2 regions of the Streptomyces sp. NPDC092369 genome follow, and region 1 is predicted to be linked to the other one. Evidence: riboswitches for the same ligand, from Rfam matches in the RefSeq annotation. Region 1 holds a riboswitch; the other holds the start of a gene.

Region 1 (15,721 bases):
CGGCGGCGAGGTGTCGTACACATCGAGACCGATGGCGAGGTACGGCGCCCCGAGCGCCGGCTGCACCCAGGCGCGGCGCAGGGCGCGCACGGCCGGGGTGCGGTGGGCGTTGTGCGCGAGCAGGGCGTAGAACTGCGGGATCTCGATACCGGGTTCCGACAGCCGCAGCGGGCCCGCGGGCTGGCGCTCCAGGCCGGTGGCGATACGGCGCAGATCGAGCCACGGGATGCCGACGCCGCCGCCGGGGGCGTGCGGGTTGAGCCACAGGCCGAAGTGGTCGGGGTAGAGCGTGCGGGCCACGTCGACGCCGTCGACGACCTCGTACGAACGGTTCCAGCCGCTGGCGGACAGCTCCTGGGCGGAGGTGACGCACGGGGCGTAGCCGTGCCCTTCGACCTCCATGTTTCCGTACTGGGCGTCCGGGGAGCCGGACTGGCCGTGCCACAGCAGCATCCAGACCTGGCCTGCGCCGGGGGTCGCGAGGGCGCGGAGCAGGGCCTCGTAGGCGTCGTAGCGCCCTGGCGTGACCTGGCGCAGCATGTGCTCCACGCTGCCGCTGAGGCTCGCGCTCACGTGTCTTACCGCCCCTTCGAAGTGACCCCGCGTTTCTGTGACAGCTTATGCGCCTACGGGGTGTTGGCCTGATGTGCGTTGGCGAGTGCGGGTTGATTGTGGCTGGTCGCGCCCACGCGGCGGAGCCGCATATTGGCACAGCCCCGCGCCCCTGAGTCGGCTACCCCTACGGCGATCAGAAGGGCCGTTGGTAGAAGGGCCGGACCTGTTGGCGCATCCACGTCGCCACCGGGTCGTCCGTCACGTCCAGGAGGACGAGGTTGACCCCCCACTGCGGCGGGGACTTGGCCAGGGCCCGGCCCAGTGCCTCCAAGGGGATGGCTCGCAGGTCGCCCTCCCATTCGGAGAGTTCGACGCCCACGAACATCACCGGGTCCGCCGTCTCGATCGCCGCGAGGCAGCGGCGGGCCGTGCGGATCACGGGAGTCGACTCGAACTCGGCGGAGGCGGCGGCGAGGAAGTCGACCGGGTCGTCCTGCCAGTCCGGTTCGAAGAGGCGGACGCGGCCGCCGGAGGTGGGGCCGTCGAGGGGGGTGCGGCCGATGCGGCACAGCTCGGCGACGGCGGCCGGCGGGAGCGGGATGCCGACCATGCCGTCCGGGTTCACCGCGATGCCGACCTGCGGGGGCAGACCCCGGGCGAACTCGACGGCGGGCGCGATGGTGAACGACATGTGCGAGCCGACGACATGGCGGAACTGCTCCTCGGAGCTGAACACCGGGACGTACGCCTGGCCCTCGATCTCCAGCGTGGGCAGGTCCAGCGGACCGCTGTGCGGACCGCCGCCGCTGGGCAGCGGGATCCAGAGGAAGCCGCGGCTGAGCACCTCGATGATCCGGCCGCCCGCCGTGGGCACGCCGAGGGACGCCGACAGCACCTCCTCCAGCTCGTTGCCGGGCCATCCGCCGTGCGGATGGGGGTGCGCCTGCATGGGAAAGTCCGCGGGGAGATCCGCTGGGAAGTCCATCTGTCCGACCGCCTGCTGTGAAGTACCGCTGTGGCAGCAAAGGCTAACGGGTACGGGGCCCCTGGCGGCCGGCTCGGCGCACACCACCGCCCCGTTCCGACCCACCGGTCCAGCCAGGCCCACCACCCCCGGCCGCCCCACTCTCAGCCCGTGAAGCCGATCCGGCGGAGCACGTCCGCCGCGTCCCGGTCCAGGAGGACCGCCGAGCCGACGCCCTCGGGCAGGTCGCCGCGTTCCACCGAGCGGATCAGGCGGCCGGCTGCCGTGCGGTGGCGCAGGAAGGCGTAGCGGGAGACGCCTCGGCCGCGGTCGCGCTGGCCCGCCAGGGCGGTGCGCGGGGGTACGTCGAGCAGGACCAGGTGCAGGATGCCGCCGCGCCGCCGGGCCTCGCGGGCCAGCCAGCCGCGGACCCAGGCCTGGGTGCCGCAGTCGTGCACGACGACGCCGGCGCCGGCGCGCAGGGCGCGGCCGAGACCGGCGTAGTGGGCGAGGCGGACCAGTGGGCGGTAGACGGCGTACGGCAGGAAGCGGGGTGCCCGGGTGTCCCAGCGGTCGCGGGCGTCCTGGGAGTCGATCCGTACGCCCCTGACCGCGCGCCGCATCAGCGTCGACTTGCCGCTGCCGGGCAGGCCGGTGATCACGACCAGGTCGCGGGGGCCGAAGAGCAGGGCGTGCGGGCTGCGGCCCGAGCGCTCGCGCAGGTCGCGGACGACCGGGGCCGGCCGCTCGGCGCAGCGCTCCCGGGCAGGGGCCGCGGGCTGCTTGGGCAGGGCGACGCCCGAGGTCGTGGCGTACGCCGTGGTCCTTGTCACCGTGATCGTCCTCCCTGCGGGGTCAGGAAAGCTTCTCCCCACCGAATGTAAAGAGAAGGTAATCCACGGTGTCTCCCGGTTCCGTTCGGTTCCGGCCACAAGCCTGTTACAGAGCCTGTGCGATGATGTGCGCGCCAACTGCATACCGGCCGTTTGAATCCGCGCGGGAGAGTCCCGGGTACGTGTACCCGGGCGCCGAAGGAGCAAGTCCCTCCCTTGAATCTCTCAGGCCCCGTTACCGCGCGGGCGAGGCACATCTGAAAAGCGGGTCCCCGGTTTCCTCCGGTGGCCCCACCCAAGGTGCAAGTCATGTCCCGTGCGGTCATGACGAACCTCTCAGGTTCCGATGACAGATGGGGAGGAACGACCTCGCCGTCATGCCTTGGGAGATTCACGTCCGATGAGCACCGAACCCCGTCACACCGCGCTCGATGCCCTGCACCGCTCGCTGGGCGCGACCATGACCGACTTCGCCGGTTGGGACATGCCCCTGCGCTACGGCTCCGAGCGCGACGAGCACCTCGCCGTCCGCACGAAGGCCGGGCTCTTCGACCTCTCCCACATGGGCGAGATCACCGTCACCGGTCCGCAGGCGGCGCAGCTCCTGAACTTCGCCCTGGTCGGCAACATCGCCTCCGTCGGCGTCGGCCGCGCCCGCTACACCATGATCTGCCGGGCCGACGGCGGCATCCTGGACGACCTGATCGTCTACCGCCTCGCGGAGACCGAGTACATGGTCGTCGCCAACGCCTCCAACGCCCAGGTCGTGCTCGACGCGCTGACGGAACGTTCGGCCGGATTCGACGCCGAGGTGCGTGACGACCGGGACGCCTACGCGCTGATCGCCGTCCAGGGTCCCGAGTCCCCCGGCATCCTCAAGTCCCTCACCGACGCCGACCTCGACGGCCTGAAGTACTACGCCGGTCTGCCCGGCACGGTGGCCGGCGTCCCCACCCTCATCGCGCGCACCGGCTACACCGGCGAGGATGGCTTCGAGCTGTTCGTGAAGCCGGAGCACGCCGTCGAGCTGTGGCAGACGCTGACCAAGGCCGGCGAGGGCGTCGGCCTGGTCCCCTGCGGTCTGTCCTGCCGGGACACGCTGCGCCTGGAGGCGGGCATGCCGCTGTACGGGCACGAGCTGAGCACGGAGCTGACCCCCTTCGACGCCGGGCTCGGCCGGGTGGTGAAGTTCGAGAAGGAGGGCGACTTCGTCGGGCGTACGGCTCTGGAGACGGCCGCCGAGCGCGCCGCCTCGCAGCCGCCTCGCGTCCTGGTCGGCCTGGTCGCCGAGGGCCGACGGGTCCCGCGTGCCGGGTACCCGGTCGTCGCCGACGGCCAGGTGATCGGCGAGGTCACCTCCGGCGCCCCCTCCCCCACGCTGGGCAAGCCGATCGCGATGGCCTACGTCGACGCGGCCCACGCGGCGCCCGGCACGTCCGGTGTCGGCGTGGACATCCGGGGCAGCCACGAGCCGTACGAGGTCGTGGCGCTGCCGTTCTACAAGCGCCGGAAGTAACACTTTCCGCAGTGCTCCCCCGCACCTCTTCCCCCTCCGTTCCTCCCCCTCTTCACCCCTCCACCGACACTCCCCCGCGTACAGGAGAATTCAGGCCATGAGCAATCCCCAGCAGCTGCGCTACAGCAAGGAGCACGAGTGGCTGTCGGCCGCCGCGGACGGCGTCGCGACGGTCGGCATCACGGAGTTCGCGGCCAACGCGCTCGGTGACGTCGTCTACGCCCAGCTCCCCGATGTCGGCTCCGAGGTGACCGCGGGCGAGACCTGCGGCGAGCTGGAGTCGACCAAGTCGGTCAGCGACCTGTACTCGCCGGTCAGCGGCGAGGTCACCGAGATCAACGAGGACGTGGTGAACGACCCGTCGCTGGTCAACTCGGCCCCCTTCGAGGGCGGTTGGCTCTTCAAGGTGCGCATCACCGAGGAGCCCGCCGACCTGCTGTCGGCCGACGAGTACACCGCCGAGACGGCTGGCTGAGAGGTCACAGACGCATGTCCGCACTGAACACGCCCCTGCACGAGCTGGACCCGGACGTCGCCGCCGCGGTCGACGCCGAGCTGCACCGCCAGCAGTCCACGCTGGAGATGATCGCCTCCGAGAACTTCGCGCCCGTCGCGGTCATGGAGGCCCAGGGCTCGGTCCTCACCAACAAGTACGCCGAGGGCTACCCGGGCCGCCGCTACTACGGCGGCTGCGAGCACGTCGACGTGGTCGAGCAGATCGCGATCGACCGGGTCAAGGAGCTCTTCGGCGCCGAGTACGCCAACGTGCAGCCGCACTCGGGCGCCTCCGCCAACCAGGCCGCCCTGTTCGCGCTGGCCAAGCCCGGCGACACCATCCTCGGGCTCGACCTGGCGCACGGCGGCCACCTCACCCACGGGATGCGGCTGAACTTCTCCGGCAAGCAGTTCGACGTGGTCGCCTACCACGTGGACTCCGCGACCGGTCTGGTCGACATGGCCGAGTTGGAGAAGCTCGCCAAGGAGCACCGGCCCAAGGTGATCATCGCGGGCTGGTCGGCGTACCCGCGGCAGCTGGACTTCGCGGAGTTCCGCCGGATCGCCGACGAGGTCGAGGCGTATCTGTGGGTCGACATGGCGCACTTCGCGGGCCTGGTGGCCGCGGGTCTGCACCCGAACCCGGTCCCGTACGCGGACGTCGTCACCTCCACCACCCACAAGACCCTCGGCGGTCCGCGCGGCGGGATCATCCTGGCGAAGAAGGAGTTCGCGAAGAAGCTGAACTCCTCCGTCTTCCCGGGCTTCCAGGGCGGTCCCCTGGAGCACGTGATCGCGGCCAAGGCGGTCTCCTTCAAGGTCGCGGCCGGCGAGGAGTTCAAGGAGCGCCAGCGGCGTACGGTGGAGGGTGCCCGGCTGCTCGCCGAGCGGCTCACCGCGGCCGACGCGCGCGAGGCCGGGGTGAACGTCCTGTCCGGCGGCACCGACGTGCACCTGGTCCTGGTCGACCTGCGGGAGTCCGCCCTTGACGGGCAGCAGGCCGAGGACCGGCTTCACGAAGTCGGCATCACGGTCAACCGCAACGCCGTCCCGAACGACCCGCGTCCGCCGATGGTGACCTCGGGTCTGCGCATCGGTACACCCGCGCTGGCCACCCGCGGCTTCACGGCCGAGGACTTCGCCGAGGTCGCGGACGTGATCGCGCAGGCGCTCAAGCCCGCGTACGACGCGGACGCCCTGAAGGCGCGCGTGACCGCGCTCGCCGAGAAACACCCGCTGTACCCCGGGCTGTAGTCGGCCCCTCGGGCACCGCGCACACTGGAAGGTGAGCGCGGTGCCCCACCCCGCACCACCAAGCGTTCTGAGGAGTTCCCGTGGCCATCTCGGTCTTCGACCTGTTCTCGATCGGCATCGGCCCGTCCAGCTCCCACACGGTGGGCCCGATGCGCGCGGCCCGGATGTTCGCACGCCGGCTGCGCAACGAGGGGCTGCTGGAGTCCGTCGCGTCGATCCGCGCCGAGCTGTACGGCTCGCTCGGCGCCACCGGCCACGGGCACGGCACGCCCAAGGCGGTGCTGCTCGGTCTGGAGGGCGCCTCCCCGCGGACGGTGGACGTGGAGGGGGCGGACGAGCGGGTCGAGGCGATCAAGGCGGCGAAGCGGATCCGGCTCCTCGACGAGCACGAGATCCCGTTCTCCTTCGACGACGAACTGATCCTGCACCGCCGTAAGACCCTGCCCTACCACGCCAACGGCATGACCCTGTGGGCGTTCGACTCCGAGGGCGCCGAGCTGCTGTCGAAGACGTACTACTCGGTGGGCGGCGGCTTCGTCGTCGACGAGGACGCGGTCGGCGCGGACCGCATCAAGCTGGACGACACGGTCCTCAAGTACCCCTTCCGCACGGGCGACGAGCTGTTGCGCCTGACGAAGGAGACGGGCCTGTCGATCTCCGCCCTGATGCTGGAGAACGAGCGCGCCTGGCGCACCGAGGAGGAGATCCGCGCGGGGCTGCTCGACATCTGGCGGGTGATGCAGGCGTGCGTCTCCCGTGGCATGGCCCGCGAGGGCATCCTGCCGGGCGGCCTCAAGGTGCGCCGCCGTGCGGCCATGTCGGCCCGCCAACTCCGCGCCGAGGGCGACCCGTTGGCGCACGCGATGGAGTGGATCACGCTCTACGCGATGGCCGTGAACGAGGAGAACGCGGCGGGTGGCCGGGTCGTGACCGCCCCGACGAACGGCGCCGCCGGCATCATCCCGGCCGTCCTGCACTACTACATCAACTTCGTGCCCGGCGCCGACGAGGACGGCGTGGTCCGCTTCCTCCTCGCGGCCGGCGCGATCGGCATGCTCTTCAAGGAGAACGCCTCCATCTCCGGCGCCGAGGTCGGCTGCCAGGGCGAGGTCGGCTCCGCCTGCTCGATGGCGGCGGGCGCCCTGGCCGAGGTCCTGGGCTGCTCCCCCGAACAGGTCGAGAACGCGGCCGAGATCGGCATGGAACACAACCTCGGCCTCACCTGCGACCCCGTCGGCGGCCTCGTCCAGATCCCCTGCATCGAACGCAACGGCATGGCCGCGGTCAAGGCGGTCACGGCGGCGCGGATGGCGATGCGGGGGGACGGCTCGCACAAGGTCTCCCTCGACAAGGTCATCAAGACCATGAAGGAGACCGGGGCGGACATGAGCGTCAAGTACAAGGAGACGGCCCGGGGCGGGCTCGCGGTGAACATCATCGAGTGCTGACGGCGAGGGAGGTACCGGCACGCTGCCGAGCCGCCCCGCACGCAGGGCGGCAGAGCGTTCAGCGCCAGCCGAGCTCCGGTGCGACCTGGGTCAGGATGCTTTCCAGCACGTGGGTGTTGTAGTCGACCCCGAGCTGGTTGGGGACGGTCAGCAGGAGGGTGTCAGCGGCCTGGACGGCCTCGTCCTCCTGGAGCTGCTTCACCAGGACGTCCGGCTCGGCGGCGTACGAGCGGCCGAAGATCGCCCTGGTCGTGTCGTCGATCATGCCGATCTGGTCGCGCGAGTTGCGGTCGCGGCCGAAGTAGGCACGGTCCACGTCGTCGGTCAGGGCGAAGATGCTGCGGCTGACGGACACCCGCGGCTCGCGCGTGTGGCCCGCCTCCTTGTACGCCTCGCGGTACGCCTCGATCTGCTTGCGCTGCTGGACGTGCAGCGGCTCGCCCGTCTCGTCGTCCTTGAGCGTGGAGCTCTGCAGGTTCATCCCCAGCTTCGCGGCCCAGACCGCGGTCGCGTTCGAGCTGGAGCCCCACCAGATCCGTTCGCGCAGCCCCTCGGAGTACGGCTCGACACGCAGCAGCCCCGGAGGGTTGGGGAACATCGGCCGCGGATTCGGCCGCGCGAAGCCCTCGCCCTCGATCACCTTGAGGAACGCCTCGGCGTGCCGGCGTGCCATGTCCGCGCCGGTCTCCCCCTCCTCGGGGGCGTAGCCGAAGTAGCGCCAGCCGTCGATCACCTGCTCCGGTGAACCGCGGCTGATGCCGAGCTGCAGCCGGCCGCCGGAGATGAGGTCGGCCGCGCCCGCGTTCTCCGCCATGTACAGCGGGTTCTCGTAGCGCATGTCGATCACGCCGGTGCCGATCTCGATCTTCGAGGTCCGCGCGCCGATGGCCGAGAGCAGCGGGAACGGGCTGCCCGCCTGCTGCGCGAAGTGGTGCACGCGGAAGTACGCGCCGTCCACGCCCAGCTCCTCGGCGGCGACCGCCAGATCGATGGACTGATGCAGGAAGTCGGCGCCGGACCGGGTCTTGGAATGCGGACTCGGCGACCAGTGACCGAACGAGAGGAAACCTATCTTTTTCACGCAGGCCAGAGCGTTCGACGGCCACGTTTGATTCCCCTGGTGTCGGTGCTGGGTGCCGGCGGGGTCGGACGTGCGGGAACGACGTGCCGCTGCCCGAACGGGATCCCGTCCGGGCAGCGGCGTGCAGGTGAAGCGATCCGGTGGCGCGCTCGGGCTAGCGGTGGTGACCGCCGCGTCGACCCGCCAGCCGGTGGACCACCGTGATCAGCGTGTCCACCTCCTCGTGCGTGTTGTAGAAGGCGAACGACGGGCGGACCGTGGCCTCCAGGCCGTACCGGCGCAGGATCGGCTGCGCGCAGTGGTGGCCCGAACGCACCGCGATTCCCTCCTCGTTGAGGGCGGTGCCGACCTCGGCGGGCTCGTAGCCGTCCAGGACGAAGGACGCGATGCTCGCCTTGTTCGGGGCCGTGCCGATCAGCCGGAGTCCGGGTACCCCGCGCAGGCCCTCGGTGGCGTGTTCGAGCAGGGTGTGCTCGTGGGCGGCGATGTTCGGCAGGCCGATGCGCTCGACGTAGTCGATGGCCGCGGCAAGGCCCACCGCGTCGGCGATGTTGCCGGTGCCGGCCTCGAAGCGGCCCGGCGGCGGCTGGTAGCTGGACTTCTCGAACGTGACGTCGGTGATCATGTTGCCGCCGCCCTCCCACGGAGGCATGTCCTCAAGGACCTCGCGCTTGGCGTAGAGCACGCCGATCCCGGTCGGTCCGAACAGTTTGTGCCCGGAGAACACCAGGAAGTCCGCGTCCAGCGCCGAGACGTCGATCGGCAGGTGCGGGACGGACTGCGCCGCGTCGACCAGGACGCGCGCGCCGGCCCGGTGCGCGGTCGCGATGATCTGCTCGACGGGTACGACGGTGCCGAGTGCGTTGGAGAGCTGGGTGACCGCGACCAGCTTGGTGCGGTCGGACAGCAGCGCGGAGTACTCGTCGAGCAGCACCTGCCCGTCGTCGTCGACCGGGATCACCCTGATCACCGCACCGGTCTGCTGCGCGATCATCTGCCAGGGCACGATGTTGGCGTGGTGCTCCAGGTGGGAGAGCACGATCTCGTCGCCCGCGCGGAGGTTCCTGGGCCCCCACGCCTTGGCGACCAGATTGATCGCCTCGGTGGTGCCCCGCACGAACACGATCTCCTCGGCGGAACCCGCCCCGACGAACCGCGCGACGGTGTTCCTCGCGCCCTCGTACGCGTCCGTCGCGCGGGCCGCCAACTCGTGTGCCGCGCGGTGGATGTTGGAGTTCTCGCGCGAGTAGAACTCGGCCAGCCGGTCGATCACCGCCTGCGGTTTCTGCGTGGTCGCCGCGTTGTCCAGCCAGATCAGCGGACGCCCGTTGACCAGTTCGGACAGGATCGGGAAGTCCCGCCGCACGGCGTGCACGTCGAACGCCGGGTGCGGGTCGAGCGGCAGCCCCTCGGGGGCGCCGGGTACGTCGGGCACGCCCGGTGCGCCGGGTTCCCGGAGGAAGTAGTACGGCGTTGTCGTGGCCGTCGCCGGCCCGGACTCGAAGAGGGGCGGGAGGGGCGGCAGCCCCAGGTGCCCGAAGCCGGGCAGCTCCGGCGGCTGGGCGGGGAAGCCGGGTGCCTCGGTGAGGAAGTAGTACGGCCCGGCGGAACCGGGGGTCACCGGTGGGGCCGGCACCTCTGGGGTGGGTCCGGCGAGGCCGGGCGCGCTCGCCGCGAACGTGGCCGGAGCGCTGGTCGGGGGCGGCCCTGAGGGCGGGCTCATTCCGGCGGTGGGCGCGGGAGGGGGCGGGTCCGCGGCGGGCAGGCCGGTGGGCGCGGGCCACTCCGACTGGATCGGCAGACCGGTCGGCGTCGGCCATTCCGGCTGGACCGGCTGGACCGGCTGCCGTTGTGGGTGCCCCTCGAGGACCGGCGCCGGGGTCGGGTGGCCGTCGGGAACCGGGGGCTCCATGTGCGTACCCACGTCCGTTCCCATGTCGGCGCCGCCGTCCGTCGGCTGCCCGGGCAGTGCCCGGAAGAACTCACCGGCCAGCCGGCTCAGCGTCTCCTCGTCAGGCAGCCACGCCGGGGCGGATCCGTTGTCGGTGGGTGAGGGCGTAGTCATGGCTACCGGTAACTCGGGGCGTAGTCATGGAACTTGTCGACCTCGACGTCGTCGAGCACCGCGAGCGCGTCCTCGGTGAGCACCGCGAGCGAGCAGTACAGGGAGATCAGATAGGAGGCGATGGCGCTGCGGTCGATCTGCATGAAGCGGACCGAGAGACCCATCCCCTGCTCTCCCGAGAGTCCGGGCTGGAAGAGTCCCACCACGCCCTGGCGCGACTCACCGGTGCGCAGCAACAGGAACTTGGTTTTGCCGTTCTCCAGCGGGACCTTGTCCGAGGGGATGATCGGAAGTCCGCGCCAGGTGATGAACTGCGAGCCGAACATGCTGACCGTGGCCGGCGGCACACCGCGCCGGGTGCACTCCCGGCCGAACGCGGCGATGCCCTCCGGGTGGGTGAGGAAGAAGGCGGGCTGCTTCCACACCTTGGTGATGAGGGCGTCCAGGTCGTCCGGGGTCGGCGGCCCGGCCATCGTGGAGATCCGCTGCCCGTCCGCGACGCTGGCCAGCATCCCGTAGTCCGGGCTGTTGATCAGCTCGCCCTCCTGGTGCTCCTTCACCGCCTCGATGGTCAGCCGCAACTGCTGTGCGGTCTGGTTGTGCGGGCTGGAGTACAGGTCGGCGATCCGGGTGTGCAGGTCGAGGACCGTCTGGACGGCCTTGAGCCGGTACTCGCGGGGCTCCGGCGAGTAGTCGACGAAGGTGTCGGGCAGCGGAGACTCGTCGTAGTTGTCGCACTCGATCCGTACCGACTCGGGATGAACGACCTTGTTCACCCGGTAGATACCGGCCTCGACCGGCACCCAGGACATCAGGTGCACCAGCCAGCGAGGCGTGATGGACGTCATCTGCGGGACGGTCTTGGTGGCGTTCGCCAGGGTCCGTGCCGCGCGGTCGCCCACCGACATCGAACGCGACGGTGGATTCACAACAGTGGTCATACAGCGTCTCCTTCCGCTTCCGCGCCCGGAACCGGGCACGCGTGAGAGGTGAGATCACCGACAGGGATACATACGGAAACGTCCGGGTACGTGCAGGACGGGATACGTACGGGACGGGATACGTACGGGACGGGATACGTGCAAGAGGGGTGCGGTCGAACTCACTCGCACCAACTATCGATTCACCCTCGCAGCGGCCCCGGTAACGGTCCAATGCGTGTTTTCGAGGCTTTCATCGACGCGGGCTATCATTCGCGCATGATCGACCTGAGTCGGCTGCGTGTGCTGGTCGCCGTCGCCCGTGAGGGTTCGATCACGGCGGCCGCGGAGTCGCTGCACTACGCCCAGCCGTCGGTCAGCCATCAACTCGCCAAGCTGGAAGCCGAGGTCGGCGTCCCGCTGTTGCAGCGGATGGGGCGCGGTATCCGGCTCACCGACGCCGGCCGGCTCCTTGTGGAGCGCGCCGAGTCGATCCTCGCGCAGGTCGAGTCGGTGCACGCGGAACTGGACGAACTGGCCGGACTGCGCACCGGCCGGGTCCGGCTGGCCGCCTTCCCCTCGGCGCTGGCCACCCTGGTGCCGCTCGCGGCGGCCCGCATCTCCGCCGCGCATCCCGGTGTCGAGCTCATCCTGTGCGAGGCCGAACCGCCGGACGCGCTCAGCGCCCTGCGCAACAACGACGTCGACGTGGCGCTGATCTTCGAGCACGGCGACCCGCCCGCGCGCGACCGCCGCGACACGACCATGACACCGCTGCTCGAAGAGCCGTTGTACATGGTCACGCCGGCCGACCGCTCCTGGGACGGGCCCCGCGCGGAGCTGGCCACGTACGCGGAGACCCGCTGGATCGCGGGGTGCGAGCGCTGCCGCGAGCATCTCGTCGCGTCCTGCGGGCGGGCCGGATTCACGCCGGTCGTCGAGTTCGAGACCGATGACTACGTCGCCGTGCAGGCGCTCGTCGCGGCCGGTCTCGGCGTGAGCCTGCTGCCCGGCCTCACCCTGCTCGCCAACCGGCACCCCGGGGTCAGACTCGACCGGATCGCCGGCATGCGCAGACAGGTCGTCGCCGCGGTCCACGGCAAACCGCCCGCGTCCCAACCCGCCCAAGTCCTGCTCGACGCGCTCGACGCGACGGTCTCCGAACCGGAATGGCCGACCTGACGTCTCAGCGGTGGACGCGCACCACGTCCTCGTCGAAGGGATCGACGGTCACCCGGTACCCGGCGGCCCTCAGGGCCTCCGTCCAGCGGCTCAACTCCACGGCGGGGCCGAGGACTTCGGGCGAACCGGGCGTTCGCCGGGCTCGTCCGGCTCGTCGGCCTCGCAGACGGGACACCCCGTACGGTTCACCGTCCTGGCCGGAGTCGACGACGAAGCCGCCGTCCCAGCGGACATGCTCGCGGTGGCCGGCCAGGCGCAGTACCTCGCGGACCGCGTCGGCGGGCGTCGCGGCGACGACACGACGCGCCCCGCCGACTCCCCTCAGCGGCGCGCCAGTTGGCGTTCGCCGGCCGCGCCGGGCTGGTAGGGCAGGCCGTAGTGCTTGAAGATCGCTTCCTCCTCCTCGGCGGGCAGGACGTCGTCGATGCCGATCGACGGGGCCTGCTTCACCAGCGCCCGCGCGTAGCCGACCCGGACGTAGTCCGGCCCGACCGTCGCGTCGGCCAGCGGGACGAAGACCAGCCGGTGCCGGGTGGGCAGACCGATCCGTACCGTCGCCATGGCCGGTTCGTCGGTCCTGGTGTTCACGTACACGGCCTCCAGCACGCCGATCTTGTGCGACTCCTCGTCCACGACAGCGCGGTCGCGCCACTCCCGGACCTCGGCTGCGTGAATCATGGTGTTCCCCTTCCGGACGGTTCCTCCTCGGGTACCCGCTCACACCCTCGGTTCTCCGCGTAGAGCCGTCGAAGTGCGCGCCGCAGGCCCCGCCGCATCAGCCGCGGGAGCGGCTCGCCCTCCCAGGCGGCGATCAGGGCCGTGGCCACGTCCTGCAGATCGGTGTTGCACTGCCGCGCGACGTCCAGCAGCAGGTTCCTGGCCGGTACGCGGCCGCAGGGGGCCAGCGCCATCACCATGCCGCAGGCCATGTCGACGTCCCGGCCCGGCGGCTCGTCCGCCGTCGAGGGCTCGGCCCGCGACCCCCACCAGCCCTTGGGAAGCATGGCTGTGCGCTGCACGACATCCACCTCGATCTCCGGTCGTCATCCGCGGCCTTCATGGTCCCGACGGCCCTCACGCCGCCGGCACGGCGGGTGCTCACGGCTGCAGCGACGGTCCCGGCGGTCCCGCCGGTCGCGACGCTCCTGATATTCCCGGTACCCCCGAAGGCGGCGACCATCGCCCCGGATCCGGCCTCACGGGGCGGTCACGTCGGAACTGTTCAGGGCACCGCCGGACGGCACGGACGATGCCGGCGTCTCGGGGGTGGGGCTGGACTCCGGGCTTGAGCCCTGGCTGGAACCGGAACCCGAGCCGGAACCGGAATCGGAGCCCGACCCGGTCTCCGGTGTCGCGCTGGTGTCCGGCGCGGCCGAGCGGCCGGGCTGCGGGGTCGTACCGCTGGACGTGCCCGGGGTGAGGCTCGGCCTGGTCGCGGGGTGGGAGTCGCCGGCCGAGCCGCCGCCCATCGACGTGCCCCTGCCCGGCTCGTTCTTGACCACGGCCGACACCGGCTTGCCCGCGATGAGCTCCACCGCGGTCACGGTGACCATCGCCAGCGCGAACACCAGGCCCGTCGCCAGGACGTACTTCTTCCAGCCGAAGTTCCGCCAGGCGAAGTTCTTCCCGCCGACGGCGGAGCGCCGGGAGCCGCCTCGATAGGTGGTGACCGTCTCGCCCCCGGAAGTCGCGAAGGACGGGCCCCCGTCGCCGCCCGAGGCGGCGACGGACGGCGGTAAGGCGAACGCCGCCCGGGCGTCCGCGCGGGCCTGCGCCCGCTCCTCCGTCGGCGTTCTCGGCCCGCCCACCAGCGGCACCCGGTTACGGATCTCCTCCCCCGTCCGCCGGAAGGCGTGCTGGAAGACGGCCGCGCCGGTGGTGGCGCTGGCACTGACCACGGCCGCGCCGATGATCGTCCCGGCCACCCCCAGCAGGGACGCCAGGAACGCGCCCACCACGGTCGCGAGCGCGCTCGCCGCCACCTGCACGGCGGTCAGGTCGAGCACTTTGCGCTTCGGCTCGGGCCCCCCTTCGTCAGCACGTCCCCCTGCTTCAGTGCGTCCCCCTGCTTCAGTGCGTCCCCCTTCTTCAGTGCGCTTCTCTCCTTCAGTGCGGTCCTCTGCCTCAGTGCGTCCCCCCTCCGCTTCCTCGCCGCGTTTCCTCACCGATTCGTCACTGCGATTCCCCACCGATACATCCCTCGATATTCCTGATGACACGTGGTGTCCGTTGGCGTCCATTGGTCCGATGGCGTCCGTCGGTTTCCATGGGTGTGCGTTGACGCCTGCCCGATCGCCGGGATTTCACCGGCACACGATGGACACAACCGGTGGCTTTTCGGTCACACGTGGCACGCAGCAATGCCACACGGCACAGGACCGAGGATCACGCCGGCCGGGACCAGAGCTCCCGGCGCTTTCGGGTCATGTCGTCCGCGGTCGCGCGCAGGGCGAGCCGGCGCGGATAGACGGCCTCCAGCAGGGGTCCGGTCATCGCGGTGGTCAGCAGGGCCATCACCACCATCAGCGAGTACAACCGCTCGTCCAGGATGCCGAGTTGGCGTCCCACGCTGAGGATGATCAGTTCGGTCAGACCGCGCGTGTTCATGAGCACGGCCAGGGCGGAGGAGATACGGCGGTCGAGGCCCACGGCGAAGGCGCCCGCGTACGCGCCGACGAGCTTGCCGCCTGTCGCCACCAGCAGGATCAGCCCCAGTTGGCCGAGGTCGGACCAGCCTAGCCCGGACAGGTCCACCTGGAGACCGGCGACCAGGAAGAAGACCGGGAGCAGCAGCACGTTGTTGACCAGACCGACCCGCTCGTGCAGGTCGGCGCGCAGCCGCTCCGAGCCCTCGCGCGGGACGACGGACCCGAAGAGGAACGCGCCGAAGATGAAGTGCAGCCCCATCCACTCGGTGGCCGCCCCGGACAGCAGCAGCCCGGCGAACACCGTGGCGAGCAGCACCGCGGTCGGCTGCGCGGCCACCGCCGGCCGGGCCAACAGCCGTCCCAGCAGCCGTCGTACGGGATAGAGCATCAGCAGCAGATACGGCAGGAAGAGCAGCGTCCGCTCGGGGTGACCGCCGGGAGCGACGACGGCCACCACCACGGCGAGCAGCGACCAGGCCAGTACGTCGGCGACGGCGGCGCAGCACAGGGCGAGTGCGCCGAGCGGGGTGCGGTGCAGGTCCCGGTCGGTGAGGATCCGGGCAAGCACCGGGAACGCGGTGATGGACATGGCGACGCCCATGAAGAGGACGAACCCGGTGCGGTTGTCGGTCGGATGGCTGTGCAGCAGGTAGGCGCCGAGTGCCATGCCCAGGCCGCACGGCAGCAGGAGCGAGGCCAGCGAGACCGAGGCGGCGATCCGGCCGGTGCCGCGGACCAGGGTGCGGTCGAACTCGAGGCC
Region 2 (15,721 bases), on a different contig from region 1:
ACGCCTCGACCCACCTGGTGGAGAACCCGCACCTCACCGACGCCCTGCACGACCACCGGATGCTGATCACCCTCGTCCTGGTCGCCCTGCTCGGCGCGGTGTTCCTCAAGGGCTTCCTGGAGGCGATCGGCGTCGCGGTCGCGCTCGTAGTGATCTATCTCGGGCTGAACGTCGTCGTGGTGATCGTCGGCATCTGGCATGTCGCCACGGCCGGTCACGTGGTCACGGACTGGTCCAGCGCCCTGACCGCCGAACACGGCAACGTCTTCGCCATGATCGGCGTGTCCCTGTTGGTCTTCCCCAAGCTCGCGCTCGGTCTGTCCGGCTTCGAGACCGGCGTCGCGGTCATGCCGCACGTCCAGGGCGACCCGGAGGACACCGAGGAGAACCCCAAGGGCCGCATCCGCGACACGAAGAAGCTCCTCACGGCCGCCGCGCTGATCATGAGCGTCTTCCTGATCACGACCAGCTTCATCACCACCGTGCTGATCCCGGAGAAGGAGTTCGAGGCAGGCGGCCAGGCCAACGGCCGCGCCCTCGCCTTCCTGGCCCACGAGTACCTGGGCAGCGCCTTCGGCACGGTCTACGACGTCTCGACCATCGCCATCCTCTGGTTCGCCGGCGCCTCCGCGATGGCGGGCCTGCTCAACCTGATGCCGCGCTATCTGCCCCGCTACGGCATGGCACCGCACTGGGCCCGCGCCGTGCGCCCCATGGTCATCGTCTTCACCCTGGTCGCCTTCCTGGTCACCTGGATCTTCGACGCGAGCGTCGACGCCCAGGGCGGCGCCTACGCCACCGGTGTACTGGTCCTGATGTCCTCGGCGGCGATCGCCGTGACCATCGCCGCCCGCCGCGCCGGCCAACGCAACTGGACCATCGCCTTCACGGCCGTCTCGGCGGTCATGCTCTACGTCACCGTCGTGAACGTCATCGAGCGGCCCGACGGCGTCAAGATCGGCGCCTGCTTCATCGCCGGCATCATCCTCGTCTCCCTGCTCTCCCGGCTGGCCCGCGCCTTCGAGCTGCGCGTCACCCATGTCGAGCTGGACGCCATGGCGGAACGATTCATCCGGGATATGGCGAGCCGCAAGATCCGCTTCATCGCCAACGAGCCCGACCAGCGCGACAAGGCCGAGTACCGCGACAAGATCGAGCAGATCCGCAACGACAACGACATGCCGGAGCAGGAGGACTTCGTCTTCGTCGAGGTCACGGTGACCGACCCGTCCGAGTTCGAGTCGGGCCTGACGGTCCGGGGCGAGGTCCTGCACAACCGCTACCGGGTGCTGACCCTGGAGTCGTCCTCGATCTCCAACGCCCTGGCCGCCCTGCTCCTGCACGTCCGCGACGAGACCGGCTGCACCCCGCACATCTACTTCGAGTGGACCGAGGGCAGCCCCTTCGCCCAGTTCCTGCGCTTCTTCCTCTTCGGCCAGGGCGAGGTCGCCCCGGTCACCCGAGAGGTACTCCGCGAGGCGGAACCGAACCGCGACCGCAGGCCGCGGGTGCACACGGGCTGACCCGGCCCACGCGGGTCCGACAAGGGGCTTCTGTCCCGCAGCTCATCCCGCAAGGTGCGTTCACGGCCCTATCGTGATCCGCATGCAGTCCTACACAATCGGCCAGGCAGCGCGGCTGCTCGGCGTGAGCCCCGACACCGCGCGCCGCTGGGCGGATGCCGGCCGGGTGACCACCCACCGCGACGACAGCGGCCGCCGGCTCATCGAGGGGCGCGACCTGGCGGCCTTCTCGGTCGAACTCGCGAAGGCGGACGGCGAGGAGGAGGCCCCGTCCCACACCTCCGTGCGCAACGCCTTCCCCGGGATCGTCACCGCGATCAAACTCGGGGACGTGGCGGCCCAGGTGGAGATCCAGGCCGGCCCGCACCGCCTCGTCTCACTGCTGACCCGCGAGGCCGTCGAGGACCTCGGCCTGGAGGTCGGCATGGAGGCCACGGCCCGGGTCAAGTCGACAAACGTCCACGTCGACCGCACGTGACTCGGTGGACTCACCCGGCAGATCACTCCCGTAAAGCCACATCCGACCCACCCGGCACATCACTCCCGTACGAACGCACATGCCACCCCACATCGGCATCGCTCCAGCTCATGCGATGCGACAGGAGACTTACGCCTCGCAAATGCGCCAGTATGATCGGCGCACGGGAGGCGCCCGAGGGGTTCCTCCACGAGAAGACAGAGGGAGTGGACCCGTGATGACCCGTTCCGCGCGCAGGACCCGCCGGACCCTGCAAGTGGCAGGTGCCGGAGCCGCCGCGCTGCTGGCCCTGAGCGCGTGCTCCTCCGACTCGGACTCCGACTCCACCAAGTCGGACTCCTCGGCGTCGACCTCCTCGTCGCCGAAACTGTCCGGCACGGTCACCGTCTTCGCCGCCGCCTCGCTCCAGGAGAGCTTCTCGACGCTGGGCAAGGAGTTCGAGAAGCAGTACCCGGGCACCAAGGTCACCTTCAGCTTCGGCGGCAGCGATTCGCTGGCCGCGAGCATCACGGGCGGCGCCCCGGCCGACGTGTTCGCCTCGGCCAGTCCCAAGACGATGGCGATCGTGACGGACAAGGGTGACGGCGTCGGCACGCCCGCCACCTTCGTCCGCAACCAGTTGGAGATCGCCACCCTGCCGGGCAATCCCGACAAGGTCGCCTCTCTCAAGGACCTCACCAGGTCGGGCCTCAAGGTCGTCCTGTGCGACAAGACGGTGCCCTGCGGCGCCGCCGCTCAAAAGGCCCTGGACGCAGGCAAGTTGAAGCTCACGCCGGTCTCCTACGAAGAGGACGTCAAGTCCGCCCTCAACAAGGTGGTCCTGAAGGAGGCCGACGCCGCGGTCGTCTACAAGACGGACGTGAAGGCGGCGGGTGGCAAGGTGGAAGGCGTGGACTTCCCTGAATCGTCGGACGCCATCAACGACTACCCGATCACCCTCCTCAAGGACGCGCCGAACGCGGCGGCGGCCAAGGCGTTCATCGCCCTGGTGCAGTCCGCCGAGGGCCAGAAGGTGCTGACCGAGGCCGGATTCCTCAAGCCGTGATCCCGAGCGACGCGTCCGACGCCGCGGCCGAGACCCTGGAGTCCGGCCCGCGGCGAAGGCGTGTCCGCAAGGGCGTGAGCAGAGGCGTAGGCACAGGCGTGACCAGAGGCGTCCCCCTCCCCCTCCTGCTCCCCGCCCTCCTGGGCCTGGCCTTCCTCCTGCTCCCCCTGATCGCGTTGCTGGTCCGAGCCCCGTGGAGCGCCCTCTCCACCCAACTCACCAGCACGGAGGTATGGCAGGCACTCCGCCTGTCCCTCCTCTGCGCCACAGCGGCGACGGCGGCAAGCCTGGTGATCGGAGTCCCCCTGGCCTGGCTGCTGGCCCGCACGGACTTCCCGGGCCGCGGCCTGGTACGAGCCCTGGTAACCCTCCCCCTGGTCCTGCCCCCCGTGGTGGGCGGCGTAGCCCTGCTCCTGGCCCTAGGCCGCAACGGCATCGTCGGCCAGTGGCTGGACGCCTGGTTCGGCATCACGCTCCCCTTCACCACGACGGGCGTCATCGTGGCGGAGACCTTCGTGGCGATGCCGTTCCTGGTCATCAGCGTGGAAGGCACCCTGCGCGCGGCGGACCCCCGCTACGAGGAGGCAGCCACAACTCTGGGCGCCTCCCGCTTCACGGCGTTCCGCCGAGTCACCCTCCCCTTGATCGCCCCAGGCATCGCGGCAGGCGCCGTCCTGGCCTGGGCCCGAGCCCTGGGCGAATTCGGAGCGACGATCACCTTCGCCGGCAACTTCCCCGGCCGCACCCAAACCATGCCCCTGGCGGTCTACTTGGCCCTCCAGAACAACCCAGAAGCAGCCATCGCCCTGAGCCTGGTCCTCCTGGCGGTCTCGATCACGGTCCTGGCGGCGCTACGGGAGCGGTGGGTGAGTCCGGCGTGAGGGGGACGGTCTGGAGCGACGACGTCCTGCCGAAGGCGAGCGCTCACGGGACTGACGGCTCGTCTACGAACACCCGCTGGATGACCCCCTGATGACGAACACTCCCCCCGCGGCCGCCGACGGCGCGAAGCCCCCACTGGGGCCACCCGCACCCGACAACGAAAGAAGTACGGGTGGTGCGGGTGGGAGCTCTTCCCCGGCCGAAGGCCGGGCACCCTCCACGCACCCGCACCCGCACCCGCACCCGCACCCGACCACCGGCCTGCACGCCCACCTCGTCGTAGACCTCAACACCTTCCGCCTGGACATCGAACTCACCGCCGCCCCCGGCGACGTAGTAGCCCTGCTGGGCCCAAACGGCGCAGGCAAAACAACCGCCCTACGCACCCTCGCCGGCCTGACCCCCCTCACCTCCGGCCACCTCCACCTCGACGGCACGCCTCTGCACCGCACACCCCCCGAATCCCGCCCCGTAGGCGTCGTATTCCAGGACTACCTCCTCTTCCCCCACCTCACCGCCCTGGACAACGTCGCCTTCGGCCCCCGCTGCCACGGCGCAACAAAAAAAGAAGCAAGAGCCCAAGCGGCAACCTGGCTGACCCGCATGGGTCTGAAAGCGCACACCACCACCAAACCCCGCCACCTCTCCGGCGGCCAGGCCCAACGCGTAGCCCTGGCAAGAGCCCTCGCCACCAACCCCCGCCTGCTCCTCCTCGACGAACCCCTGGCCGCCCTGGACGCCCGCACCCGCCTCGACATCCGCACCCAACTCCGCCACCACCTGGCCGAGTTCGAGGCAGTAGCCGTCCTCGTCACCCACGACCCCCTGGACGCCATGGTCCTGGCCGACCGCCTCGTGGTCATCGAGGACGGCCGCGTGGTCCAGGAAGGCACCCCCACAGACATCGCCCGCCACCCCCGCACGGACTACATCGCCCAACTCGTAGGCCTCAACCTCTACAAGGGCCACGCGGACGGCCACACAGTCACCCTCGACCCAGGCTCCGGTACCGAGATCACCACCGCGGAAGACCTCACCGGCGAGGTCTTCGTCGCGTTCCCGCCCAGCGCCGTCACCCTCCACCGCACCCGCCCCACCTCCACCAGCGCCCGCAACCTCTGGCACTGCGAAGTCGCGGGCCTGGAAACCCACGGCGACCAGATCCGCGCCGACCTCACCGGCGAACTCCCCCTCGCCGCAGACCTCACCACGGTCGCCGCGGCCGAACTCGAGCTGCACCCCGGCGCCTCGGTCTGGGCGACGGTCAAGGCGACGCAGACACACGCGTACCCGGCATAAGCACTCACAAGGCCTACGGTGAGGGCCATGACCCTCAGCATCCGCAACCAGCTCCCCGGCACCGTCACCACCGTCACCCCCGGCGAGGTGATGGCCACGGTCGGCATCCTCCTCACCGGCGGCCAGAGCCTCACCGCCGCGATCACCCGCGAAGCCGTCACCGACCTCGCCCTCGCCCCCGGCACCCCCGTCCGCGCCCTGGTGAAGTCGACGGAGGTCTCCCTCGCCACAGGACCAGTCGCGGGCCTCTCGATCCGCAACCAACTCCCCGGCACGATCACCGAGATCACCACCGGCGAAGCGATGGCCTCGGTCAAGATCGACGTTGACGGCGGCGCCCTGACCGCCGCCATCACCCGCGCGGCAGTCGACGACCTCGCCCTCAAGACCGGCGACCCCGCGGTCGCGCTGATCAAGTCGACGGAAGTCTCCCTGTCGACGACCTGACGCGGAAACAGCAGGGCTCCCGCCGACGTACATCCGGCAGGAGCCCTCTCCGTCCATCCAGCGCTGTCAGTCCTCGTACGCATCCAACGGCGGGCAGGAGCACACCAGGTTCCGGTCACCGAACGCCTGGTCGATACGCCGAACCGGCGGCCAGTACTTGTCGGCCACCGAGACCCCGCCCGGGAACACGGCCTCCTCACGCGTGTACGCGTGCTCCCAGACACCGCCCAACACACGCGCCGTATGCGGAGCGTTCCGCAGCGGATTGTCGTCCGCGGGCCACTCCCCCGCCCCCACCTTCTCGATCTCCGCGCGAATGGCGATCATCGCCTCGCAGAACCGGTCCAGTTCGATCAGGTCCTCGGACTCGGTCGGCTCGATCATCAGCGTGCCGGCCACCGGGAAGGACATCGTCGGCGCGTGGAACCCGTAGTCGATCAGCCGCTTGGCGACGTCGTCGACGCTCACACCGGTCGCCTTGGTCAGCGGCCGCAGATCGATGATGCACTCGTGCGCGACCAGCCCGCCGGGCCCGGTGTAGAGCACGGGGTAGTGCGGCTCCAGGCGCTTGGCGATGTAGTTGGCGCTGAGCACCGCCACCTGCGTGGCCCGCTTCAGCCCCTCGCCGCCCATGAGGCGGACGTACGCCCACGAGATCGGCAGAATGCCGGCCGACCCCCAGGGCGCGGCCGAGATCGGCCCCACACCGGTCTCGGGCCCGGCCGCCGGCTGCAGCGGGTGGTTCGGCAGGTACGGCGCCAGGTGCTCGCGCACACCGACCGGCCCGACACCGGGACCGCCACCACCGTGCGGAATGCAGAACGTCTTGTGCAGATTCAGGTGCGAGACGTCCCCGCCGAAGTGCCCCGGCTTGGCAAGCCCCACAAGGGCGTTGAGGTTGGCGCCGTCGACGTACACCTGCCCACCGGCCTCGTGGACCTGCGCGCAGATGTCCGCGACATGCTCCTCGAACACACCATGCGTCGACGGGTACGTGATCATCAGCACCGACAGCTCGTCGCGGTACTGCTCGATCTTCGCCCGCAGATCCTCGACGTCGATCTCGCCGTCCCCGGCGGTCTTCACGACGACGACCTTCATGCCCGCCATCACGGCGCTCGCGGCATTGGTCCCGTGCGCGGACGACGGAATCAGACACACGGTCCGCTGCTCGTCCCCGTTGGCACGGTGATATCCGCGTACGGCGAGCAGCCCCGCCAGCTCGCCCTGCGACCCGGCGTTGGGCTGCAGCGACACCTTGTCGTACCCGGTGACCTCGGCGAGCCGCTCCTCCAGCTCCCGGATGAGTGTCAGATAGCCCTGCGCCTGCTCGGCGGGCGCGAAGGGGTGCAGCTGCCCGAACTCGGGCCAGGTGACGGGCTCCATCTCCGTGGTCGCGTTGAGCTTCATCGTGCAGGAGCCCAGCGGGATCATGCCGCGGTCGAGCGCGTAGTCACGGTCGGCCAGCTTGCGCAGGTACCGCAGCATCGCCGTCTCGGAACGGTGCTGCTGGAAGACGGGGTGAACGAGGAACTCGTCGCTCCGCAACAGCGCCTGCGGAATCGTCTCCCCGGCAACCGCGTCCAGCGCGTCCACGTCCCCCGCGACCCCGAACGCAGCCCACACGGCACGCAGTTGGGCCCGCGCGGTCGTCTCGTCACAGGCGATCGACACGTGATCGGCGTCGACGAGGTACAGGTTGACCCCGTTGTCCCGCGCGGCGGCGACGACCTCGGCGGCCCGCCCTTCCACGCGCACGGTGAGCGTGTCGAAGTAGGTCCCGTGCACGACCTCGACCCCGCCGGCCCTTAGCCCCTCCGCCAGGATCGTGGCGTAGCGGTGGGTGCGCCGCGCGATCACCCGGAGGCCCTCGGGCCCGTGGTAGACGGCGTACATGCCGGCCATGACGGCGAGCAGCACTTGCGCGGTACAGATGTTGCTGGTGGCCTTCTCCCGACGGATGTGCTGCTCACGCGTCTGCAGCGCGAGCCGGTAGGCCTTGTGCCCGTCGGCGTCCACGGACACACCCACGAGCCGCCCGGGCAGGCTGCGCGCGAACTTCTCGTGTACGGCCATGTAGCCCGCGTGCGGTCCGCCGAAGCCCATCGGCACACCGAACCGCTGCGTCGTACCGACGGCGATGTCCGCGCCCAGCTCGCCGGGCGACTTCAGCAGCGTCAGCGCCAGCAGATCGGCGGCGACGGTGACGAGCGCACCGAGCCCGTGCGCCTGGTCGATCAACGGCTTGATGTCCCGTACGACACCGGAGGCGCCGGGGTACTGGACGAGAACGCCGTTGATCTCCCGCTCCGCGACCTCGGCCGGGATGCCGTCGGCGAGGTCGGCGACCACGACCTCCACGCCGGCCGGCTCGGCCCGCGTCTGGATCACGGCGATGGTCTGCGGCAACGCGTCCGCGTCGACCAGGAACAGACCCTTCTTGTTCTTGCCCATGCGCCGGGACAGCGCCACGGCCTCGGCGGCGGCCGTGCCCTCGTCGAGCAGCGAGGCGCCGGAGGTCGGCAGGCCGGTGAGGTCGGCGACCATGGTCTGGAAGTTGAGCAGTGCCTCAAGTCGGCCCTGCGAGATCTCCGGCTGGTACGGCGTGTAGGCCGTGTACCAGGCCGGGTTCTCCATCACGTTGCGCAGGATGACGGGCGGGGTGAAGGTCCCGTAGTAGCCGAGGCCGACCATGGAGTCGAGGACCTGGTTCCGATCGGCGAGCGACCGCAGCTCGGCCAGCACCTCGGCCTCGGTGCGCGCACCGGGCAGGTCCAGGGCATCGGCGTTCTTGATCACGTCGGGCACCGCGGCGGCGGTGAGCTCGTCCAGCGAGCCGTAGCCGACCTGCGCGAGCATCTTGGCCCGCGCCTCCTGGTCGGGCCCGATGTGGCGCTGCTCGAACGGGATTCCCGCTTCGAGCTCGGAGAGCGGAGTGCGATGGGCGGTCATTGCGGAGGCCTCCTGGTCGGTCACGACCTTCGGGGGGTACCACGGCACGGGTACCCCGACGGCCTCCCCCTCTGTCATCTCGACCTGAGAGCTTCACCGGACATCCCGAAGGAGCCCGGCTTTCACCGTCGGTGAGAGCGGAGGCCTTCGACACCCGCTCTGCTTTCCAGAGTGACCTCGTCCGTGCGGTACGTGGGCCTGAGAGATTCCGGGGAGGATTTGCTCCTTCGGCGCCTCCGATGATGTCTGGAGGACTCTCCCGCACGGGGTCAGCAGCCGCTCCCAGCCTATCAGCGAGCGCACCGCACGGGCCTTCGAGTGGCCACCATCACCAATGTGCTCTTTTGTAGAGTTTACGAGTGCGTCGCGACCACGTGGAGGCCCCGTGCAGACCGACATCGATCCACGCAACCTGATCGGCCGCAAGGCGTTCGACCGCAACGGCACCAAGATCGGCACGATCGACGAGATCTACCTCGACGACGCGACCGGAGTGCCGGAGTGGGCCGCCATACGCACCGGCCTCTTCTCCCGGGACGCCTTCGTCCCCCTGGAGCCCAGCGAACTGGTCGAAGGCACCCTCCACGTCCCCTTCGAACGCGCCCTCATCAAAGACGCCCCCGACTTCGGAGTGGGCCGCCACCTCTCCCCCCAACAAGAACTCCAGCTCTACCACCACTACGGCCTCGACACAGCACCCCCACCAACGTTCCCGGACAGAGACTTCGGCAAGCTGGCAGGCACAGAGGACGCGGACGCCTGAGGCCTCCGGCCAATAAAACCCGCCTAGCCTGCGGACAGTCCCCCGCCGCCCCCACCCGCCCAGCCTGCGGGCAGTCCTGCCGTTGTGGCTCCGCGGCACAACTCCGCCCACCCCCCCACCCGACCAGCCTGCGGGCAGTCGTGCTGCTGGGGCGGCACGGGTGGGCGCAGGCGGCACCCCGCAACGCCGGGCTGCGCAACGCCCCGCCCCGCCAGAGCCGACGCTCACGTCCGGACCCCGTCCACCGAAACCCCGGCCCCTCCGCCCCCCTCGACCAACGGCAACGGATCCGCCGGCTCCAACTCAAGGTCATCGACCCGAAACGTCCGCACCCGCCCCGGCTCGGACCCCGGCGTCTCAAACCGCACAGTCACCCGCCCCAGCCCACTCCCCTGCACCCACCCATGCCCGAATTGCGCATGCCGCACATCATGCCCCGAAGGCCACCGCCGCTCAGCAGCAGCAACCACCTGCTCCTCGACCACCTCCGCCTCCCCCGACTCAACCTCCGCATCAGAGAACTCCGCATCCGCACCGCTCCCCGCCCCCACCCTCGCCCCCGCCGCCTGCGCAAAAAGATCCTCCTGCGTGAAGTCGGCAAGCCCACTGACCCCCACCCCCAGCAACCGCACACCCCCGGTCGTGTCCACAGACTCCAACAACCGCCCGGCAGCCTCCCGCACCACTCCCGGATCATCCGTGGGCCCTCGCAAGGTCTCGGACCGAGTCAACGTCGAGAAGTCGTACCGCCGCACCTTCAGCACGATCGTCCGCCCGGACAACCCCGCCGCCCGCAACCGCCGCACACACCGATCCGCCAGCCGCTGCACCTCCAGCCCCACCCGCACCCGGTCATGGATGTCCACGTCATACGTGTCCTCGACCGACACCGACTTGGTCCCCCGCTCAGCGACGACAGGCCGATCGTCACGCGCCAACGCCATCGCGTAGAGCCCGTGCCCGTGCGCCTTCCCCAACAGCCGCACCAACTCGTCCTCACCGGCCTCGGCGAGATCGTCGACCGTGGTGATCCCGGCCCGCCGCAGATGGTCCCCCGTCGCCGGCCCCACCCCCGGCAGGATCCGCACCGGCATCGGCCCGAGCAGAGCCCTCTCGGTCCCCGGCTCGATGAGCACCAGGCCGTCCGGCTTGGCCTCCTCGGAGGCGATCTTCGCGAGCATCTTGGACGCGGCCAGGCCGACGGATCCGGTCAGCCCCGTGACCGCCCGTATGTCCGCGCGCAGCTTCTCCCCGACCAGCCGCGCCGACGCCCGGTCCCAGGCGGCTCCATCGGTCTCCAGGTCCACGAACGCCTCGTCCAGGCTGAGCGGCTCCACCAGCGGCGACAACGAGTGCAGCAGCCCCATGACCTGCTCGCTGATCGCCCGGTAGAACCCGAAGCGCGGCACCAGATACGCGGCGTTCGGCGCGAGCCGCCGCGCCTGGGCCATCGGCATCGCGGACCTGACCCCGAACACCCGTGCCTCGTACGAGGCGGTCGCGACCACCCCACGCGGCCCGAGCCCGCCCACCACGACGGCCTTCCCGCGCAGACTCGGCTTGGACGCCTGCTCCGCCGAGGCGTAGAAGGCATCCATGTCGAGATGCAGGATCGTGGGCGCGTTTCTCACATCTCCGATGCTGCACTACGCCACTGACAACGCACCCGCACGACCGCCGGGTGCCGCCTCGAGCCGCTCAGACGGCCCGGTTGCGGCGCCGTGCCAGCTCGTCCGCGGGATTGTTCCCGACCAGCGTCTCGCCCGTGTCGACGCGCTCGCCGTGCAGCTGCGAGAGCGCGCTCTCGACGTCCCGCCACACCACACCGACGGCGATCCCGAAGATGCCCTGGCCGCCCTGGAGCAGCGCGTGGACCTCGTCCGGCGAGGTGCACTCGTAGACCGTGGCGCCGTCGCTCATCAGCGTCATGCGCTCCAGGTCCCGGAAACCGCACGCGCGCAGATGCTGGACCGCGGTGCGGATGTTCTGCAGGGACACACCGGTGTCCAGGAACCGCTTGACGATCTTCAGGACGACGACGTCCCGGAAGCTGTAGAGCCGCTGCGTGCCCGATCCGTGGGCGGGCCGCACACTCGGCTCCACGAGCCCGGTGCGAGCCCAGTAGTCCAGTTGGCGGTAGGTGATCCCAGCGGCCGCGCAGGCCGTAGGACCTCGGTAGCCGATCTGCTCGGACGCCATGGACGTCGCCCCTCCGCTGCTCGGCACGGCCGCCGGCCGCTGCGGGACGTGGCCGGGCGCGCTGCTGTGATGGGGATCCCCCCAACTCGAACGCAGTTGAGAGCTTGGGGGAGGGTACGGACCGCTCTCCCCGAGACCGTGTCCCGGGGCACCCCCAGCCGTACCGTCGCCGCTGCTTCTCACGCCGACCTCCGTCCTTGACCTGCCTTCACGACGGTAGGCAGTCACCAGGGGTGCGTCAACGATCGCCACACTCGGCACGCCGGGTGATAATCACCCTAGGAGTGGTTTCCCGCACCCAACCGCGGGGAAAGGCTAGCCGAATGTGCCCGGAGCAAGGCCCAGGACGCTCGCAGTGGCCTCCGGCAATTGCCGGCATTTCGTCCGCGCCCCGCGTCTCACTGGCTGCTGGTGCCGAAGTCCTCGGGTGAGATCTGGTCGAGGAACTCGCGGAACTTCTCCACCTCGTCCTCCTGCTCGTCCGGGATCGCGATGCCGGCGTCGTCCAGCACCCCGTCGCTGCCGTAGATCGGCGTGCCCGTGCGCAGCGCCAGCGCTATGGCGTCGGACGGGCGCGCGCTCACCTCGACCCCGCTGGCGAAGACCAGTTCGGCGTAGAAGACGCCTTCGCGCAGGTCGGTGATGCGCACTTCGGTGAGCTCCTGGCCGACTGCCTCCAGCACGTCCTTGAACAGGTCGTGGGTCAGCGGTCGCGCGGGGGCCATGCCCTGCTGGGCGAAGGCGATCGCCGTAGCCTCGCCCGGCCCGATCCAGATGGGGAGGTAACGGTCGCCTCCCACTTCACGCAGGAGCACGATCGGTTGGTTGGAGGGCATTTCGACCCGGACACCTACGACATCGAGCTCGTTCACACAGCAACCCTAGGACGTGCCCGGGACGTTTGGGTAGTCGGGCAGGGAACGGGGGGATGATCCGGCCGCCGCGTGGCGCCCGGCTCAGGGCAGGCGCACGCCCAGCGCGGTCTGCACGAGCGCGGCGTGCAGCCGTACGGTGAGCGCCGCCAGCTCCTTCGTACGGGCCTCCGCGTGGGCCCTGGTCTGCGGATTGCGATGGCGTTTCAACGGGGCGACCACTTGGTCCACGAGCCCTGCCTCGCGATCCGCGGCCGCTTTCATCACCCGAAGGTGTCGCGGCTCGATCCCGAACCGGCCCAGCTCGACGACGAGCACGGCCACGGTGGCCGCCTCCGCGTCGTACGCCCCGTCCGGCAACGGCCCGACGAGCCCGTACGACTCCCACTCCTCTAGCTCCTGCTCGCCGATGCCGGCCGCCGCCAGCAGCTCGTCCCGGCCGATCCGGGCGGCCGTGGGCCCCTCGTGGGCCTCCAGGGCGGGCTCACCGTCCCGCTGACGTCCCACTGCGGGCAGCAGTACGGCTTCACCGCGCTCCATGGCGTCCAGGTGCTCACGGATGACCTTGAGCGGCAGATAGTGGTCCCGCTGCATCCTCAGGACGTGACCGAGGCGCTCGACGTCTCCGGGGCTGAACTTGCGGTACCCCGAGGGGGTCCGCTGCGGCTCGATGAGCCCCTCCGACTCCAGGAAACGGATCTTGGAGATGGTGACTTCGGGGAACTCGTCGCGCAGCACGTTCAGCACCGTGCCGATGCTCATCAGTCCACTGTCCGCGGCGGCGGCGCCGTGTCCGGCCCCGCCGCTCGGTGTATGAAGCATGGACCTTCTCCGTGGAGGGTCAGTAGCCTCGCTGGCTCGCGTAGAACACCAGCCGGTACTTGCCGATCTGCACCTCGTCGCCGTTGTTCAGCGCGACCGAGTCGATCCGCTCGCGGTTGACGTACGTGCCGTTCAGGCTGCCCACGTCGGCCACCGTGAACGAACCGTCCGCGGCGCGGCGGAACTCCACGTGCCGGCGGGAGACCGTCACGTCGTCCAGGAAGATGTCGCTCTGCGGGTGACGCCCGGCCGTGGTCAGGTCACCGTCCAGCAGGAAGCGGCTACCCGAGTTGGGTCCCCTGCGCACCACGAGGAGCGCGGAGCCCAGCGGCAGCGCGTCCACCGCGGCCTGCGCCTCGGGAGAGAGCGCCGGAATCTGCGTCTGTCCGGTCACCTCGGCGTCGTACGCCTCGAGACCGGAGATGGAGATCGTCGAAGTCGTCTCGGACGGCCGCTCGGCGCCGCCTCGCAACGGCGCACCGCAGTTGGAACAGAAGCGACTGTTCTCCGCGTTGCGGTGACCGCACCTCGTACACACCAGGGCCGACATAGGGGAAAACCCTCCACCCGTACTTGAGGTTGACGGCTGCCCGAAACCTATGCCGCCGGACTGCGCAGGGTCAACAGACGGCGCGCCCTGACCTCCGAAAACGTCGCCACCCTGACCGCCCACCTGGTCCCGGAACAGCGGACGCTCGCCTTCCGCGTCTGGCTGTGCGCGATGACGAGCGGTCGCGTTCGCATTGTCGCTACCCTCTCGCGCGCTCTTGCCGAACAACTTCGCAAACAACTTCACGGGCGATTCCCCTTGACCGAAACAGACCCGCCCGTGGGGCAGGACGAACCCTGATTGCATACACCGGCCGACCCGGACATCCTCACAACGTCCGTATCCACCAGACAGTTTCCACCACGCACCACCCATTCGGTGCGCCGACCCCCCGCAACCTCATGCCCCTGCCGGACGGCCCCCATGCACCGCCGGTTCACTGAGAGGACGACCGAGCGTAGTCAGGCTGCTTCGCCGCCCGCAAGGCGTCCACGACGATCTTGGTCGACCGCTCGACGGTAACGGTGGCCTGCTCCTTCTCGAGAGTCTGCACCACGCCTCCAGGGATGTTGAGCGCCGGCTCCAGGTCCTCCGGCTTGCCGATGACCTTGAAACGATAGGGCGCGTTGATCTTGTTCCCGTCGACGCTCACGCTCTTGTCGGAGTCCGTCAGGTAGGTGCCCGCGACGACTCGCACGCCGTTCACCTGGATCGCCTCCGCGCCGGCCGCGCGCAACTCCTGGATCGCGTCGAGCAGCATGTCCGCCTCGACCGTCCCCTTCGTGTCGTCGATGGTCATCGTGATGCCAGGTCCCTGCGCGGCCACGGTGCCCGCCAGAATGCCGAGTTGCCCTTCCTTCTCGACGGTCTGCTTGCGGGCCTCCTCGGCCTGGTCCGAGCTGTTCTCCAGCTCGTCGCGCTGCTTCTCCAGTCCCTGCTTCTCGTCCTCAAGACGCTGAGTACGGTCGTCCAGTTCATCGAGAATGCGAACGAGATCCTCCTGACGTGCTCCACGCAGGGCGCTGTCACTGTCGCTGTTCGAGGCGACCTGCACGGCCAGCCCGAAGCCGAGCCCGAACAGCAGTACGGCGACGATGAGTTGGGCCCGGGTGACGCGCGGCGGCCAGACACCCTTCGCCAGCCGCTGGCGCCCGGTCAGCCCCGGCGTCGGCTCGGAGGGCGTCTGCGCGGCCTCCGCCGGCTCGGCGGCCTCGGAAACCGTCGCGGGCACCTCTTCGGGCAGTTCCTTGCGCAGCCTGTGCTCGGGCGTCGTCTCCGGCGTCTCTTCGTTCTCGCTCATCGGCCTCACGCCCGGAAGACGTGCCGGCGGATCGCGGCGGCGTTCGAGAAGATGCGGATCCCCAGGACGACGACGACACCGGTCGACAGCTGAGCGCCCACGCCCAACTTGTCGCCCAGGAACACGATCAGCGCGGCCACGACCACATTGGACAGGAACGACACCACGAAGACCTTGTCGTCGAAGATGCCGTCGAGCATGGCCCGCAGACCGCCGAAGACGGCGTCCAGCGCCGCCACGACGGCGATCGGCAGATAAGGCTCGACGACCGCCGGAACCTCGGGCCGGACCAAGAGGCCGGCCACGACTCCCACGACGAGGCCCAGTACGGCGATCACGATGTGCCCTTCTCGTTTTTCTCGGTGTTCGGCTGTGCGGTACGGACGATCACACTCGGTGCGGCGGGCAACCGGACGTCGGCCTCCGTGGAGATGGCGGTCCGGATCCCGTAGTTCTCCTGCAGGGCATGCAGATACAGCCCGTCGGCACTGTTCTGGAACCTGGTGCTCAAGCGCTTGCCGTCCCCCACGGCGAGCACCGTATACGGCGGAACAAGTGGCTTGTTGTCGACCAGTATCGCGTCACCCGC

What was found. Region 1 has a riboswitch for glycine ahead of gcvT (glycine cleavage system aminomethyltransferase GcvT). Riboswitches for the same ligand answer to the same signal wherever they lie in the genome.
Region 2: another riboswitch for glycine. It lies ahead of gcvP (aminomethyl-transferring glycine dehydrogenase); the one in region 1 lies ahead of gcvT (glycine cleavage system aminomethyltransferase GcvT).

What each region holds. Positions count from the first base shown of each region.
Region 1 is NZ_JBIVQP010000003.1:372,144-387,864, forward strand. It holds gene ACIQI8_RS18580 (enhanced serine sensitivity protein SseB C-terminal domain-containing protein) at 1-540, opposite strand, end outside; gene ACIQI8_RS18585 (enhanced serine sensitivity protein SseB) at 749-1,540, opposite strand; gene ACIQI8_RS18590 (AAA family ATPase) at 1,684-2,358, opposite strand; glycine riboswitch at 2,507-2,603, shown strand; gene gcvT (glycine cleavage system aminomethyltransferase GcvT) at 2,753-3,868, shown strand; gene gcvH (glycine cleavage system protein GcvH) at 3,966-4,343, shown strand; gene glyA (serine hydroxymethyltransferase) at 4,358-5,617, shown strand; gene ACIQI8_RS18610 (L-serine ammonia-lyase) at 5,698-7,065, shown strand; gene ACIQI8_RS18615 (LLM class flavin-dependent oxidoreductase) at 7,124-8,146, opposite strand; gene ACIQI8_RS18620 (family 2A encapsulin nanocompartment cargo protein cysteine desulfurase) at 8,301-10,211, opposite strand; gene ACIQI8_RS18625 (family 2A encapsulin nanocompartment shell protein) at 10,214-11,152, opposite strand; gene ACIQI8_RS18630 (LysR family transcriptional regulator) at 11,411-12,313, shown strand; gene ACIQI8_RS18635 (hypothetical protein) at 12,324-12,680, shown strand; gene ACIQI8_RS18640 (PRC-barrel domain-containing protein) at 12,635-12,991, opposite strand; gene ACIQI8_RS18645 (ANTAR domain-containing protein) at 12,988-13,332, opposite strand; gene ACIQI8_RS18650 (hypothetical protein) at 13,510-14,319, opposite strand; gene ACIQI8_RS18655 (cation:proton antiporter) at 14,699-15,721, opposite strand, start outside.
Region 2 is NZ_JBIVQP010000007.1:651,107-666,827, forward strand. It holds gene ACIQI8_RS37905 (amino acid transporter) at 1-1,523, shown strand, start outside; gene ACIQI8_RS37910 (molybdopterin-binding protein) at 1,606-2,001, shown strand; gene modA (molybdate ABC transporter substrate-binding protein) at 2,219-3,046, shown strand; gene ACIQI8_RS37920 (ABC transporter permease) at 3,046-3,927, shown strand; gene ACIQI8_RS37925 (ABC transporter ATP-binding protein) at 4,019-5,227, shown strand; gene ACIQI8_RS37930 (molybdopterin-binding protein) at 5,255-5,674, shown strand; gene gcvP (aminomethyl-transferring glycine dehydrogenase) at 5,741-8,626, opposite strand; glycine riboswitch at 8,803-8,898, opposite strand; gene ACIQI8_RS37940 (PRC-barrel domain-containing protein) at 9,012-9,389, shown strand; gene ACIQI8_RS37945 (DNA polymerase IV) at 9,614-11,020, opposite strand; gene ACIQI8_RS37950 (MerR family transcriptional regulator) at 11,088-11,771, opposite strand; gene ACIQI8_RS37955 (bifunctional nuclease family protein) at 11,987-12,460, opposite strand; gene ACIQI8_RS37960 (MerR family transcriptional regulator) at 12,545-13,282, opposite strand; gene ACIQI8_RS37965 (FHA domain-containing protein) at 13,302-14,207, opposite strand; gene ACIQI8_RS37970 (DUF881 domain-containing protein) at 14,269-15,132, opposite strand; gene ACIQI8_RS37975 (small basic family protein) at 15,138-15,470, opposite strand; gene ACIQI8_RS37980 (DUF881 domain-containing protein) at 15,467-15,721, opposite strand, start outside.